Regions from separate parts of the Cupriavidus sp. 01L45 genome, predicted to be linked through region 1. Evidence: predicted binding sites of a transcription regulator. Region 1 holds the regulator's gene; the other holds the start of a gene.

Evidence for each region. The regulator sigma-54, encoded in region 1, starts transcription at its own class of promoters, with help from an activator protein. The targets are predictions, from matches to a motif close to TGGCANGNAANCTGCTTT.
Region 2: a site for sigma-54 is predicted at 1,768-1,785, ahead of AC1DT6_RS04880 (PQQ-dependent methanol/ethanol family dehydrogenase). Genes of this name have one in related genera too.

What each region holds. Positions count from the first base shown of each region.
Region 1 covers NZ_JBFTSG010000013.1:60,550-67,635, reverse strand. Annotated here, with positions in the region: gene AC1DT6_RS11250 (monovalent cation:proton antiporter family protein) at 1-95, opposite strand, end outside; gene AC1DT6_RS11245 (KpsF/GutQ family sugar-phosphate isomerase) at 246-1,229, shown strand; gene lptC (LPS export ABC transporter periplasmic protein LptC) at 1,245-1,868, shown strand; gene lptA (lipopolysaccharide transport periplasmic protein LptA) at 2,058-2,702, shown strand; gene lptB (LPS export ABC transporter ATP-binding protein) at 2,739-3,524, shown strand; gene AC1DT6_RS11225 (RNA polymerase factor sigma-54) at 3,672-5,147, shown strand; gene hpf (ribosome hibernation-promoting factor, HPF/YfiA family) at 5,197-5,547, shown strand; gene ptsN (PTS IIA-like nitrogen regulatory protein PtsN) at 5,929-6,384, shown strand; gene hprK (HPr(Ser) kinase/phosphatase) at 6,463-7,086, shown strand, end outside.
Region 2 covers NZ_JBFTSG010000005.1:44,058-51,143, reverse strand. Annotated here, with positions in the region: gene AC1DT6_RS04890 (quinoprotein dehydrogenase-associated SoxYZ-like carrier) at 1-725, shown strand, start outside; gene AC1DT6_RS04885 (quinoprotein relay system zinc metallohydrolase 1) at 722-1,654, shown strand; gene AC1DT6_RS04880 (PQQ-dependent methanol/ethanol family dehydrogenase) at 1,847-3,589, shown strand; gene AC1DT6_RS04875 (c-type cytochrome) at 3,742-4,026, shown strand; gene pqqE (pyrroloquinoline quinone biosynthesis protein PqqE) at 4,180-5,376, opposite strand; gene pqqD (pyrroloquinoline quinone biosynthesis peptide chaperone PqqD) at 5,348-5,620, opposite strand; gene pqqC (pyrroloquinoline-quinone synthase PqqC) at 5,617-6,309, opposite strand; gene pqqB (pyrroloquinoline quinone biosynthesis protein PqqB) at 6,306-7,086, opposite strand, start outside.

The DNA.
Region 1 (7,086 bases):
CCCAGCATCGGCGGTAATTGCAGCATGCGAAAGGCGACCACGCCGAACACGGCGGCGGCCAGCAGCACAAGGGTCAGGTCCAGCGGAGAGTGCATCGGAAGGATCAGGGTACGCCACCACCGGGCCAGGACAACCCGGCTCGGGCGGCCCTGCCGGCGGATTGCGGCAAGCACGGCAGCCGCCCCGGCCGCCCGATCCCAGGAACAGCCCAAGCGCCATCGCATTCGTTGGTATACTTCGTCGCCATGATAGCTAATTTCAATGCGGATCGAGCACTTCGGCTCGCTCGCGAGACCCTCCAGATCGAAGCCGATGCCGTCGCCGCCCTCGCGGGCCGCCTGGACGGCGAATTTGCGCAGGCCGTGCAACTCACTCTGAATTGCAGCGGACGCGTCGTCGTGTCGGGCATCGGCAAGTCGGGACACATCGGCCGCAAGGTCGCGGCCACGCTGGCATCGACCGGCACGCCGGCCTTTTTCGTGCACCCGGCCGAGGCCAGCCATGGCGACCTGGGCATGGTCACGCGCGACGATGTGCTGATTGCCTTTTCCAATTCCGGAGAGACCGCCGAACTGCTGTCGATCGTGCCGATCGTCAAGCGCATCGGCGCCAAGCTGATCTCCGTGACCGGCAACCCCGCCTCCACGCTGGCCAAGCTGGCCGACGCCCACCTCAACGCCGGTGTGGAGAAAGAGGCTTGCCCGCTTAACCTGGCCCCCACCGCCAGCACCACCGCCGCGCTGGCGATGGGCGATGCGCTAGCGGTGGCGGTGCTGGACGCGCGCGGCTTCGGCGAGGAAGACTTTGCCCGCTCGCATCCGGGCGGCGCGCTCGGGCGCAAGCTGCTGACCCATGTGCGCGACGTCATGCGCAGCGGCAACGCAGTGCCCAAGGTACGCGAAAGCACGCCGCTGGCGCAGGCCCTGATGGAAATCACCCGCAAGGGCATGGCCATGACCGCGGTGGTGGATCCGGACGACCACCTGATCGGCGTCTTCACCGACGGCGACCTGCGCCGCCTGCTGGAAACGCCGCGCGACTGGAAGACCGTGCCCATCAGCGAGGTGATGCACCGCTCGCCGCATACGGTGGGGCCGGACCAGCTGGCGGTGGAAGCCGTGCAGGTCATGGAGGCGAACCGCATCAACCAGATGCTGGTGGTCGATGCCGACCAGCGCCTGGTCGGTGCCCTGCACATCCACGACCTGACCCGCGCCAAGGTCATCTGAGGGCACCCACAAACTATGCGGGATATCCTGTCCTCCCTGAGCCGGCTAGGAATGCGCGCCTTGCCGCTGCTGTTGATGGCGCTAGTGGCGGGCAGCACTTTCTGGCTGGTGCAGGTCAATTCCCCGAAAGAAGCCGCCACCGGGCCGGTGGGCAAGAAGCATGAGCCCGATTACTACATGGTCCGCTTCTCCGCCACCGAACTGGCCGAGGACGGCAACACCAAGATGCGGTTCACCGGCGACAAGATGATCCACTTCGAGGACGACCAGACCTACGAAGTGACGCGTCCGGCCATGCGCGCCTACGAAATCGACCGCCCGCCTGTCACGGGCCACTCCGATCGCGGCACGATGAACGCGGCAGGCTCGGTGATCGACCTGTTCGGCAATGCCTTTATCGTGCGTGCCCAAGGGCCGGACCCGGCCAAGGATCCGCAGATGACAGCCGCCTCGGAGTATTTCCAGGTGCTGATCAACGATGACATCGTGAAGACCGACAAAGCCGTCAAGCTGACCCGCGGCCCGTCGGTGATGACGGCAAACGGGCTGATCTTCAACAATGTCACCCGCGAAGTACAATTGCTGGGTAACGTACGCGGCACCATTATTACGGGGCCGCCGGCGAGTCCCGCGAAGTAGCCCAGATAACAAAGACCCGAGAGGCTGTTGCCAGATGAAGCGAAGCAGTGCTGGCCAGGCGAGCGGGCGCAAACGGTACCCAGGCGGGTGCCGCCCGCGCAGCCCCGCCCGCCTTGCCCGGAAACAGCCGCCAGGAAACGAAGCCGCCCGCGGGCCACAGCCGTCCGCGCCAACCGCCATCACGCCAACATGAATTCACTCCTGACGACATCGTCCTGTCGCCGCCGCAGCACGGCCGCTTTGCTGACGCTGGCAGCCGTCCTCGGCCTCACGCTGGCCGCGCCCGCCAGCGCGGAGAAAGCCGACCGCGAGAAACCGCTGGTACTGGAAGCCGACAACGCCAGCTATGACGACGTCAAGCAGGTTTATGTGCTGACTGGCAACGTGGTGCTGACCAAGGGCACCATGGTGTTGAAATCCGACGCGGCCGAAGTGCGCACCGATCCCGAGGGCTACCAGTACGCCGTGGCTACGTCCAAGGGCGGCAAGCAGGCTTATATCCGCCAGAAGCGCGACAACGTCGACGAATACATCGACGGCTGGGGCGACCGCATCGAGTATGACGGCAAGCAGGAACTGTCCAAGCTAATCGGCCGCGCACGCATGGCGCGGCTGGCCGGCGCCAAGCTGGTCGACGAGATCCGCGGCGCAGTGATCACCTACGACAGCCGCAACGAGTTCTACACCGCCAGCGGCGGTACGGAGAACGCGACGGCGGGCAGCCCGTCCGGTCGCGTGCGCGCCGTGTTGTCACCGCGCCAGGAGCAACCCGCCAGCGGCGCCGCCGGCGCCCCGCTGCCGCTCAAGCCTGCGCCCGCCCCCGTCAATCCCTGACGCCGCCGCGTCGCCCGATCCACGGATTCAGCCTTCATGACCGTTACCCAAACCGCACCCTCCCAGCCCGCCACCCTGAAGGACAGCAGCACGCTGGTCGTGCGCCACCTGAAAAAGCGCTACGGCTCGCGCACGGTGGTCAAGGATGTGTCCCTCGACGTAAAGAGCGGCGAGGTGGTCGGACTCCTGGGGCCCAACGGCGCGGGCAAGACCACCTCCTTCTACATGATCGTGGGACTGGTGGCACTGGACGAGGGCGACATCGTGCTCGACGACAAGCACATCAGCGGCCTGGCCATTCACGAACGGGCACGCATGGGCCTGTCCTACCTGCCGCAGGAAGCTTCGGTGTTCCGCAAGCTGAATGTGCAGGAGAACATCCGCGCGGTACTGGAATTGCAGATCCAGGACGGCAAGCCACTTGGCAAGGCCGAACTCGAGCGCCGGCTGGACACGCTGCTCGATGACCTCCAGATTGCCCACCTGCGCGACAATCCGGCGCTTTCGCTGTCAGGCGGCGAACGCCGCCGCGTGGAAATCGCCCGCGCCCTGGCCTCGGCGCCCCGCTTCATCCTGCTAGACGAGCCCTTCGCCGGCGTCGACCCGATCGCGGTGGGCGAGATCCAGCGCATCGTCAGCTTCCTCAAGGCGCGCAATATCGGCGTGCTGATCACCGACCACAACGTGCGCGAGACGCTGGGCATCTGCGATCACGCCTACATCATCAGCGAAGGCGCCGTGCTGGCCTCGGGCCGGCCTGAAGACATCATCGCCAACGAGTCGGTGCGCAAGGTCTACCTGGGCGAGAATTTCCGCATGTAACGCGGCGCGCCACAGCAAGCGGCAGCTGCGGCGACCTTGTGCCCAAGGTGGCTCCGGTGTCGCCTTTTACCCTGCAACGATCACGGCGTCATCAGCGATAGCAATTTCCGTTCCACCGGCACGGAAGTTGGGCATAAAATAGGTCGCATGAAACCGTCGCTACAGCTCCGCCTCTCGCAGCATCTCGCGCTCACGCCGCAACTCCAGCAGTCGATCCGGCTGCTGCAACTGTCCACGCTCGAACTGCAGCAGGAAGTGGAACAGGCGCTGACCGAGAACCCTTTGCTCGAACGCGAGAACGACTGGCTCGACAGCCCGTTGCGCGTTGCCGCCGACGGCTCGGTCAACATGCAGAGCGCTCCCGCGCCGGCGCCCGCCGACGGCCAGGGCACCAGCGAGAACCGCCCCGACGGCGCGCCCGAGGCCGAAGACAGCTATTCCGACAGCAACGAGGACTACGGCAACGACTGGAGCCTCGACGACTTCGCCCGCCGCCCGCAAGGCGACGACGACGAAAAGACCCCGATGCAGTTGCGCGACGCCGAACCCACGCTGCGCGAACATCTGATGGAACAGCTCGCGCCGCTGAAAATTTCGTTGCGCGACAAGGGGCTGGCCATCTTCCTGGTCGAGTCGCTGGACGACGACGGCTACCTGAGCGCCTCGCTCGAGGAAATCTGCAGCGAACTGYCGGATGAACTTGAATTCGAGGTCGACGAGATCCACGCCGTCCTTACCCTGCTGCAGAGCTTCGATCCGCCTGGTGTCGGCGCACGCAATGCGGCCGAATGCCTGGCGCTGCAATTGCGCCGCATCAAGCACCCGCAGCGCGACCTGGCGCTGACCATTGTCACCAATCACCTGGAACTGCTCGCGGTGCGCGACTACACGCGCCTGAAAAAAGCGCTGCAGGTGGACGAGCCGGAATTGAAGTCGGCGCATGAACTGATCCGCTCTCTGGCGCCTTATCCGGGCCATGCGTACAGCCGCCCCGAAGCCGACTTCGTCGTGCCCGATGTTTTTGTCCGTAAACTGAATGGCGGCTGGATCGCGCAGCTCAATCCGGATGTGATGCCGCGGCTACGTATCAACGACATGTACGCGCAGATATTGCGCGGTGCAAAAGGCGATGCGGGTGCTGCGGGACTGCAGCAAAAACTGCAGGAGGCACGCTGGTTGATCAAGAATATCCAGCAAAGGTTCGACACGATATTGCGCGTTGCACAAGCTATTGTCGAACGTCAAAAGAACTTCTTCACCCACGGTGAAATTGCGATGCGCCCCTTGGTTTTGCGGGAGATTGCCGATACACTGGGTTTACACGAGTCCACCATCTCTCGGGTGACTACCAATAAATACATGGCAACGCCGATGGGGACTTTCGAGCTGAAGTATTTCTTCGGCAGTCACGTATCCACAGAAACCGGCGGCGCGGCCTCGTCAACGGCAATTCGTGCGTTGATCAAGCAACTGATAGGAGCCGAAGACGCCAGGAATCCCTTGTCCGACAGCCGGATTGCCGAATTGCTCGGCGAGCAAGGCTTCGTAGTGGCACGACGCACCGTTGCCAAATACCGCGAGGCGCTCAAGATTCCGGCAGTTACTCTCCGCAAGACTTTGTAGCCGAGTTGCATCGCCTGCCTGGTGCAACTCTTTCAGAAGGAGAAACGCTATGAACTTCAAGATCAGTGGACACCACTTGGACATCACGCCCCCGCTGCGTGAGTACGTGGAAACGAAACTGGAGCGTATCGTCAGGCATTTTGATCAAGTCATTGGCGTAAGTGTGCTGCTCTCTGTCGACAATACAAAAGAAAAGGACCGGCGGCAGTACGCGGAAATCAATCTACATCTCAAGGGCAAGGACATCTTTGTCGAAGCGCATCATGAAGACCTGTATGCCGCTATCGACGCGCTCGTCGACAAGCTCGACCGGCAGGTGATTCGCCATAAGGATCGCGTGCAAAGCCACGACCGCGAAGCGGTCAAGTATCAGATGGCCGCATCGCAGATGCAGCAATGACCGTGCCTGGTGGCCCACAGACCGGGCCGCCGGTGTCACTCCCTTGAAACCGGAATCAAGCCGCGCCCATAGCGCGGCTTTTTCGTTCCTGGCGCTCATCCGGGACCACGCGGGGGATTCCGCAACGCATATGGACCGGTGTATGCTGTGCAATACATAGTTCTCAAGCTCAACGATTTTTCCGTGCACGCGGCACCGCTTCCGCGCATCGGGTATTGCAATGCACAAGGCGGGGGCGGGCCTGCTCTATAATGGCCAGACGCCCGACACCGGCAGGGGGACACCCGGTGAAACTTCGGACCTTGGTTTTTTCTTCTTTTTTGCCCGGCGCGATGCCTCCCGGCCCCGGGCCTGCTTACTAGAAAACCCTGCGCATTCCACATGAATCGTTTGGCTAAATTGCTGCCACCCGGCAACATCAACCTCGACGTCAGCGTCACCAGCAAGAAGCGCGTGTTCGAACAGGCCGGGCTCCTCTTCGAGAACAACCATGGCGTGGCGCGCGCTACCGTGACCGACAACCTGTTCGCCCGCGAATCGCTGGGGTCCACTGGTCTTGGCGCCGGGGTTGCCATTCCGCATGGCCGCATCAAGGGACTGAAGCAGCCACTTGYCGCCTTCATGCGCCTGGCCGAGCCGATCCCCTTCGAATCTCCCGACGGCAAGCCGGTAGCGCTGCTGATCTTCCTGCTGGTGCCCGAACAGGCCACCCAGCAACATCTGGAGATTCTCTCGGAGATCGCCCAGCTGCTGTCCGACCGCGAGATGCGCGAAGGACTGGCTACCCTGCCCACCCCCGATGACGTGCACCAGTTGCTGACGCAATGGCACCCCTGACCGGCCTCGGCGATCTTTACGCAGGCGAGCGGGGCAATTGTCCCCGCTGTCTGAAAGCTCGCTCCTGAAAGCACCCGCATGGAACTCACTGGCGTCACCTCGCAGTCGATCTTCGACGACAACGCAGCCGATATCAAACTCTCCTGGGTAGCCGGTCTGGAAGGCGCCGACCGGGCGTTCGATGTCGAGTTCGCACGTGAAGCCACTTCCGCGGCCGATCTCGTCGGCCACTTGAACCTGATCCACCCGAACCGGATCCAGGTCCTGGGCAAGCCCGAGATCACGTATTACCAGCGTCTCGACGACGAGATGCGCAAGCGCCAGATGGGTGAGCTGATCCTGCTGGAACCGCCCTTCCTGGTGATTGCCGACGGCATGGAGCCACCGCCCGACCTGGAACTGCGCTGCACGCGTTCCTCCACGCCCTTGTTCACTACGCCGGTGTCCTCGGCGGCGGTGATCGATCACCTGCGCCTCTACCTGTCGCGCATTTCCGCGCCACGCGTGACCATGCACGGCGTATTCCTCGACATCCTCGGCATGGGCGTGCTGGTGATGGGTGAATCCGGCCTGGGCAAGAGTGAGCTCGGCCTGGAGCTGATTTCACGCGGACATGGGCTGGTGGCGGACGATGCCGTGGATTTTGTCCGGCTCGGACCCGATTTCATTGAAGGCCGCTGCCCGCCCCTGCTGCAAAACCTG
Region 2 (7,086 bases), on a different contig from region 1:
CCGCAACGGGTGCGTGGGCCTTGGACAGCCGCGATCCGTTGCAGTCGCCGCAATGGCCGCTGGTGCACAAGGAAGCGCTGCGGCAGGCGCCGTACGTGTTCGACAGCCGCGTCAAGGTCACCGGGCCGGCCTTTGCCGAAGATCCGATGCGGGTGCCGATCGCTTTTGATGCGTCGGCGCTCGGCGAGGTGGATCGCATCGTGGTGGCGGTGGACCGCAACCCGATCCGCAAGGTGCTGGAGTTCGAGCCGCTCAGGGTGCGCCCCTCGCTGTCGTTCCGCTTCAAGCTGGAGCAGGCCTCGCCGGTGCGCGTGGCGGCCCGCACGCGGGACGGCGTGTGGCACGTGGGCGGGGTGATGGTGGATGCCAGCGGCGGCGGCTGCAYGGTGCCGGGCGCGACGCGCCGCGACGGTTCGTGGAGCACCACGCTGAACCGGGTCGAATCGCGCGTGTTTCCCGGCCTCGGCGGCAACGGTGGCCGGGTGCGGCTACGCGTGATGCACCCGATGGACACCGGGCTGGTGGCGGGTATCCCGGCCTTCCATGTGGAGTCGCTGAGCCTGCTCGACGCCACCCGGGAAGCGATGCTGCGGCTGACGCTGTACGAACCGGTTGCCGAGAACCCCATCTTCTCCTTCGACCTGCGCGAAGCCATGGAGCGCGGCATGACGGTGAGCGGACGCGATAACAACGGCAACCGGTTCGCGGCGCAGGTGACGCCATGAAGCGCGCGCTCGGGATCCTGCTATGGCTGGCAGCGCAGGCGGCGCTGGCGCAGGCAGGGGACTATCGCCTGGCGCCACGCCAGGTCGCCGCCGACGTGTGGCTGCTGGAAGGGGCCAATGCGGATTTCGCGCCGGACAACGGCTGCAACATCATCAACACCGCCTTTATCGACACGGGTGACGGCGTGGTGGTGATCAATACCGGGCCGTCGCACCAGTACGGCGAGCAGCAGCGCCGCGCCATTGCTTCGGTCACGGCGGCGCCGGTGCGGCTGGTGCTCAATCTGAACCTGCATCCGGACTACTTTTTCGGCAACCAGGCCTATACCGACGTGGGCGGCAGCGCGCTGGCCGGCACCATCGACGGCGCCCGGCGCGAAGGGCCTGCATATGCCGACAACCTCTACCGGCTGTGCGGCAACTGGATGCGCGACACGGAACCGGCGCCGCCGCGCCACGTGCTGACCCCGGGCCGGCGCACGATCGGCCGGCACACCTTCGATCTGATCCGGATGGACGGTCACACCGCCGACGACCTCGTGATAGTGGATCGCGGCGCCGGCGTGGTCTTCGCGGGCGGCGTGGCGTTTCGCGAGCGCGTGCCGACCACACCGCATGCGGATCTCAAGCGCTGGCTGGCCAGCCTGGACCATTTGCAGGCGCTGGTGCGCGACAGCGGCGCACGGCTGCTGATCCCCAGCCACGGACCGGCGCTCGGCAGCGCGGACGCCATCGCGCAGACACGCGGCTACCTGCAGTGGCTGGACGCCCGCATGACCCAGGCGGCCTCCCAGGGCCGCGACCTGGCCGAGGTGCTTGCCATGCCGGTGCCGGACGCCTACGCGCGCTGGGGCGCCATGCCGGCGGAGTATTTGCGCAATGTGACGCACCTCTACCCGGCGTATGAGGACGCGGCGTTGAGACGCTGAGTCCGGACAGGTGTGCTGTTCAATTCCGCAACAACGGCAACCGAGTGTTCCGCGCTGGTACGCCATCCCGGCATCCACAGGCCGCCGCGGGGCCGGATGCAGGTGTTTTCCATTGGCATGGGAATTGCCAAGAGTCAGTCTGGTGTGCGAGGCGCACTGGTGAAGATCGACAACAAGAGAGAGGAGCAGACAATGAGGACGTTACGCGTGATGATGGTGCTCGCGGCGGCTGCCGCGAGCCTGGCGGCGCAGGCCGCGGTGACCGATGCCATGATCGAGAATGACGCGAAGTCGCCGGGCGACGTGCTGTCGTGGGGGATGGGCCCGCAAGGCCAGCGCTTTTCCACGCTGAACCGCATCAACACCAGGAACGTCAGCCAGCTGGTGCCGGCCTGGTCGTTCTCGTTCGGCGGCGAAAAGCAGCGCGGGCAGGAAGCGCAGCCGTTGATTCACGACGGCAAGATGTTCGTGACGGCCTCGTACTCGCGCATCTACGCGCTCGATCTGAAGACCGGCAGCAAGCTCTGGAAATATGAGCATCGCCTGCCCGAAGGCATCATGCCCTGCTGCGACGTGGTCAACCGTGGCGCGGCCCTGTACGACAACCTGGTGATCTTTGGCACGCTCGACGCGCAACTGGTGGCGCTGGACCAGAAGACCGGCAAGGTGGTGTGGAAGGACAAGATCGAGGACTATGCCGCCGGCTATTCCTACACGGCAGCCCCCCTGATCGTCAAAGGCATGGTGCTGACCGGCGTCTCCGGTGGCGAGTTCGGCGTGGTGGGACGGGTCGAGGCACGCGACGCGAAGACCGGGCAACTGGTCTGGTCCAGGCCGGTGGTGGAAGGCCATATGGGCTACAAGTACGACAAGGACGGCAACAAGACCGAAGACGGTGTGACCGGTACCCAGAACGCCAGCTGGCCCGGCGAGACCTGGAAGACCGGCGGCGCGGCCACCTGGCTGGGCGGCACCTATGACCCGAAGACCGGCCTGGCCTACTTCGGTACCGGCAACCCGGGGCCGTGGAACAGCCACATGCGCAAGGGCGACAACCTGTATTCGGCCTCGACCGTGGCGCTCGACCCGACTACCGGCAAGATCGTCTGGCATTACCAGAACACGCCGAACGATGGCTGGGATTTCGACGGCGTCAACGAGTTCGTGACCTTCGACCAGGATGGGAAGCGCCTGGGCGGCAAGGCCGACCGCAACGGCTTCTTCTACGTCAATGACGCCACCAACGGCAAGCTGGTGAACGCCTTTCCCTTCGTCAAGAAGATCACCTGGGCCAGCAGCATCGACCTCAAGACCGGGCGCCCCAACATGATCGCGGAAAGCCGGCCGGGCGACCCGGCCGCGGGCAGCGATCCGAAGAAGGGCCAGTCCGTGTTCGCCGCGCCGGGCTTCCTCGGCGGCAAGAACCAGCAGCCGATGGCCTACAGCCCGCAGACCGGCCTGTTCTATGTACCGGCCAATGAATGGGGCATGGATATCTGGAACGAACCCGTGGGCTACAAGAAGGGTGCCGCCTTCCTCGGCGCCGGCTTCACCATCCATCCGCTCAACGAGGACTACATCGGCTCGCTGCGCGCGATCAATCCCAAGACCGGCAAGATCGAGTGGGAGGTCAAGAACTACGCGCCGCTGTGGGGCGGGGTGATGACCACTGCCGGCGGGCTGGTGTTCTGGGGCACGCCGGAGGGCTACCTGAAGGCCGCGGACGCCAAAACCGGCAAGGAACTGTGGAAGTTCCAGACGGGCAGCGGCGTGGTGGCGCCTCCGGTTACCTGGGAGGAGGGCGGCGAGCAGTATGTGGCGGTGGTGTCGGGCTGGGGCGGCGCGGTGCCGCTGTGGGGCGGGGAAGTTGCCAAGCGCGTGAATTTCCTGGAGCAGGGCGGATCGGTGTGGGTGTTCAAGCTGCACAAGAGCTGAACGTTGCCGGACACCATGTAGTGAAGCTGCCCTGCGCGTGCCGGCCTCGCACACCGAAGCCGGCACGCGCAAGGGCTGGTCGATGATCAGAGCATTGGGAAGTAGATATGCAGAAGGCGAAAGGATACCTGTCGTTGACGGCCACGGTGGCCATGGTGCTGTGTGCCGCCCGGGTCGAAGCGGCGCCCGATATGCAGGCGCTGGCAGACAAGAGCGGCTGCTTTTCTTGTCACAGTATGAATGCCAAGGTGGTAGGGCCGGGTTTTGCCGAGGTAGCGGCCAAGTACAAGGGAGATGGGGAAGCGCCCGAGCGGCTGGCGAAAAAGATCCGTGAGGGCGGAAAAGGTGTTTGGGGACGGATTCCCATGCCGTCGCACGAGAGTATCAGTGAAGCGGATGCCAGGAGGCTGGCAGAGTGGGTGCTGAGTATCGGTTGAGCACCGGATGAGCATTGGAAGAGACCGGTGTCAGGCCTGACGGTCGGATAGAAACCGGATACGAAGGAAGGATTCGCAAAGACGCTTCACATCGGCCCGCCCGGCAGCCCAGGCACGGCGTGAAACGTCTTTGCTCTTTTTGTTCTCAATTTTCTACTTCCGTTTTTTGCTATCAGCGCAGCTACCGTCGCTGCTTAGCCTGAGCGAATTCCCATCGCTGCGGAAGACCATCCCGCTCTCCCGTCCGCGCGCCTGCACCTCGGCCAGCCTGCCCTGCAGCACGATCTCCGCGACCTTCCCATGGTCTCCAGACCGATCGCAAACCGGATCCGTGGCGGCGGCGTCGCCGGTCAGGAGGAACGCCTGGCAACGGCACCCGCCATGGTCTTCCGCCTGCGAGTCGCACGATCGGCAAGGCTCCGGCAGCCAGTGCGTGCCGCGAAAACGCTGGAAGGCCTCGCTCTCGCGCCATATCTCACGTAGCGATCGCGTGGTGACGTTCGGCAGGTCAAGCCCGGGCAGCATGCGGGCCGCATGGCAGGGCAGCGCGACGCCGTCGGGCGCCACGCCAAGGAAGGTTGTGCCCCATCCGTTCATGCATTTCTTGGGCCGTTGCTCGAAGTAGTCGGGCACCACGAACAGGATCTTGCACCGGTTGCCGATGCGGGCGCGGTATGCCTTCACGACCGCTTCGGCTTCGCACAGTTGCTCATGCGTGGGCATCAGCGCCTGCCGGTTCTCCCAGGCCCATCCATAGTATTGGGTGTTGGCCAGTTCCAGGTATTCCGCGCCCATCTCCAGCGCCATCTCGATGATGGCGCCCACATGAGGGAGGTTGTGCCGGTGCAGCACGCAGTTCATCACCATCGGATAACCGTGCGCCTTGATCAGGCGGGCCACGCGTTGCTTCAGGTTGAAGGTGCGGGTGCTGGAGAGAAAATCGTTGAGTTCGCGCGTGGAGTCCTGGAACGATAGCTGGATATGATCGAGCCCGGCAATGCGCAAGGCGGCCAGCCGGGCATCCGTGAGGCCGATGCCGGAGGTGATGAGGTTGGTGTAGAAGCCGAGCCCGTGGGCATGTTCGACCAGTGCTTCCAGGTCTTTGCGCAGCAGGGGTTCGCCGCCCGACAGGCCCAGTTGCACGGCGCCCAGCGCGCGCGCCTGCGTGAAAACGTCGCGCCACCGGGCGGTGTCGAGTTCGGTGTCGTGCCGGGCATAGTCCACCGGGTTGGAGCAGAAGGCGCAGTGGAGCGGGCAGCGGTAGGTCAGTTCCGCCAGCAGCCATAGCGGCGGCCCGGGCGGTGCTATGGCTGCCGGCGGCTCAGACCAGCCAGCCGCGTTCGATGGCATGTTTGACAAAGGCGTGTACCTCCGGTGCGATGCCCTGCACGCCGAAGGCGGACTGCAGGTCGTCGATCAGCATGTCGAGGGTGTGGCTGCCGTCGCAGCGCTGCAGGATGGCGGCCGCGCTGTCGTTGAGCGTGACCATGCCTTCCGGATACAGCAGGATCCAGCTCTGCTGGGCGTCTTCCCACTGCAGGCGGAAGGTCCGGTGCAGCGTGGGCTTGGTCAGGTCGGCTTCGGTCGGGGTCATGGGTGGGCGAGTTGGATGGCGTCGAGCATCGACCACAGGATGTCGAGCTTGAATTGCAGGATGTCCAGCGCGCGCTGCTGCTGCTCCGGCGTGCGGAAGTAGCCGAGCGTCACGCGCAGGCCGTGATCGACATCGCGCTGCGCAAGCGGAATGCGCGAGCGGAAATAGTCCAGGCCTTGCGCTTCGATCCACGGATAGTGCCCGGGCCAGCCGGCCAGGCGCTCCTTGTGGATCTCCGGGGCATACATCTCGGTCAGCGAGGAACACACGGCCTCCTGCCAGGGCGCGCGGCGCGCGAAATTCACGTAGGCGTCGACGGCGAAGCGCACGCCGGGCAGCACGTGCCGGTGCGACCACAGCGCCTCGCGCTCGAGTCCCACCGCCTGGCCCAGCCGCAGCCAGGCTTCGATGCCCCCTTCCTGGGTCTCGGTGCCGTCATGGTCCAGGATGCGCACGACCCATTCGCGGCGCGTGGCGCGGTCGGGGCAGTTGGAGAGGACTGCCGCGTCCTTGAGCGGGATGCTGGTCTGATAGTAGAAACGGTTGGCCACCCAGGCGCGGATCTGTTCCGGCGTGCATTGCCCGGCCGCCATGCGCAGGTTGAACGGGTGGTGGATGTGATAGCCCGTTTCTTTCGCGCGCAGGCGTGCTTCGAATTCGGCCGCGCTCCATGCCGTGGCTTGCGTCATAGCGTGATCTCCATGCCGTCGTAGGCTACCTCGATGCCGTGGTCCGCCAGCAGGCCGCGCTGCGGCGAGTCGTCCACCAGGATCGGGTTGGTGTTGTTGATGTGGATCAGGATCTTGCGTGCCGCGGGCAGCCGGTCGAGGGTTTCGATCATGCCGCCCGGGCCGGACAGGGCGAGGTGCCCCATGTCCGCCGCGGTCTTGGCGGAGAAGCCAAGCTGCTGCATCTCGTCGTCGCGCCAGCAGGTGCCGTCCACCAGCACCACGTCGGCGCGCTGCAGTTCGTCGAGCACGTGCGGCTCGATGCGGCCCAGCCCGGGCGCATAGAAGGCGCGCCGGCCGGTGGCGGCATCGACGATGCGCAGCCCGATATTGTCGCCACGCCGCGGCGCGTTGCGGTTGGGGGAATAGGGCGGCGCCTTGCTCTCCAGCGGCACCGGCGTCAGCATCACGCCATGCAGCGGCGGCACCGTGAAGGGCGCGTCGTCCAGGGACAGCGTGTGCGTGTCAAGGCCGCAGTAGTGCGACAGCATGCGTGTCAGCGGGAACGCCGTGCCGAGATCCTGCAGCACCGCCGCGGTGGCGTAGACCGGCAGCGCCTGCCGGTGCTCGCGCAGCATCAGGAGGCCGGTGACGTGATCGATCTGCGCATCCATCAGCACCACCCCGGCAATACCTGTGTCGCGCGGCTGGCGCGCCGGCTGCAGCGCCGGCGCGTGGCGCAGCTGGTCGAGGATGTCGGGGGAGGCGTTGACCAGCACCCAGTCTTGTCCCTCGTCG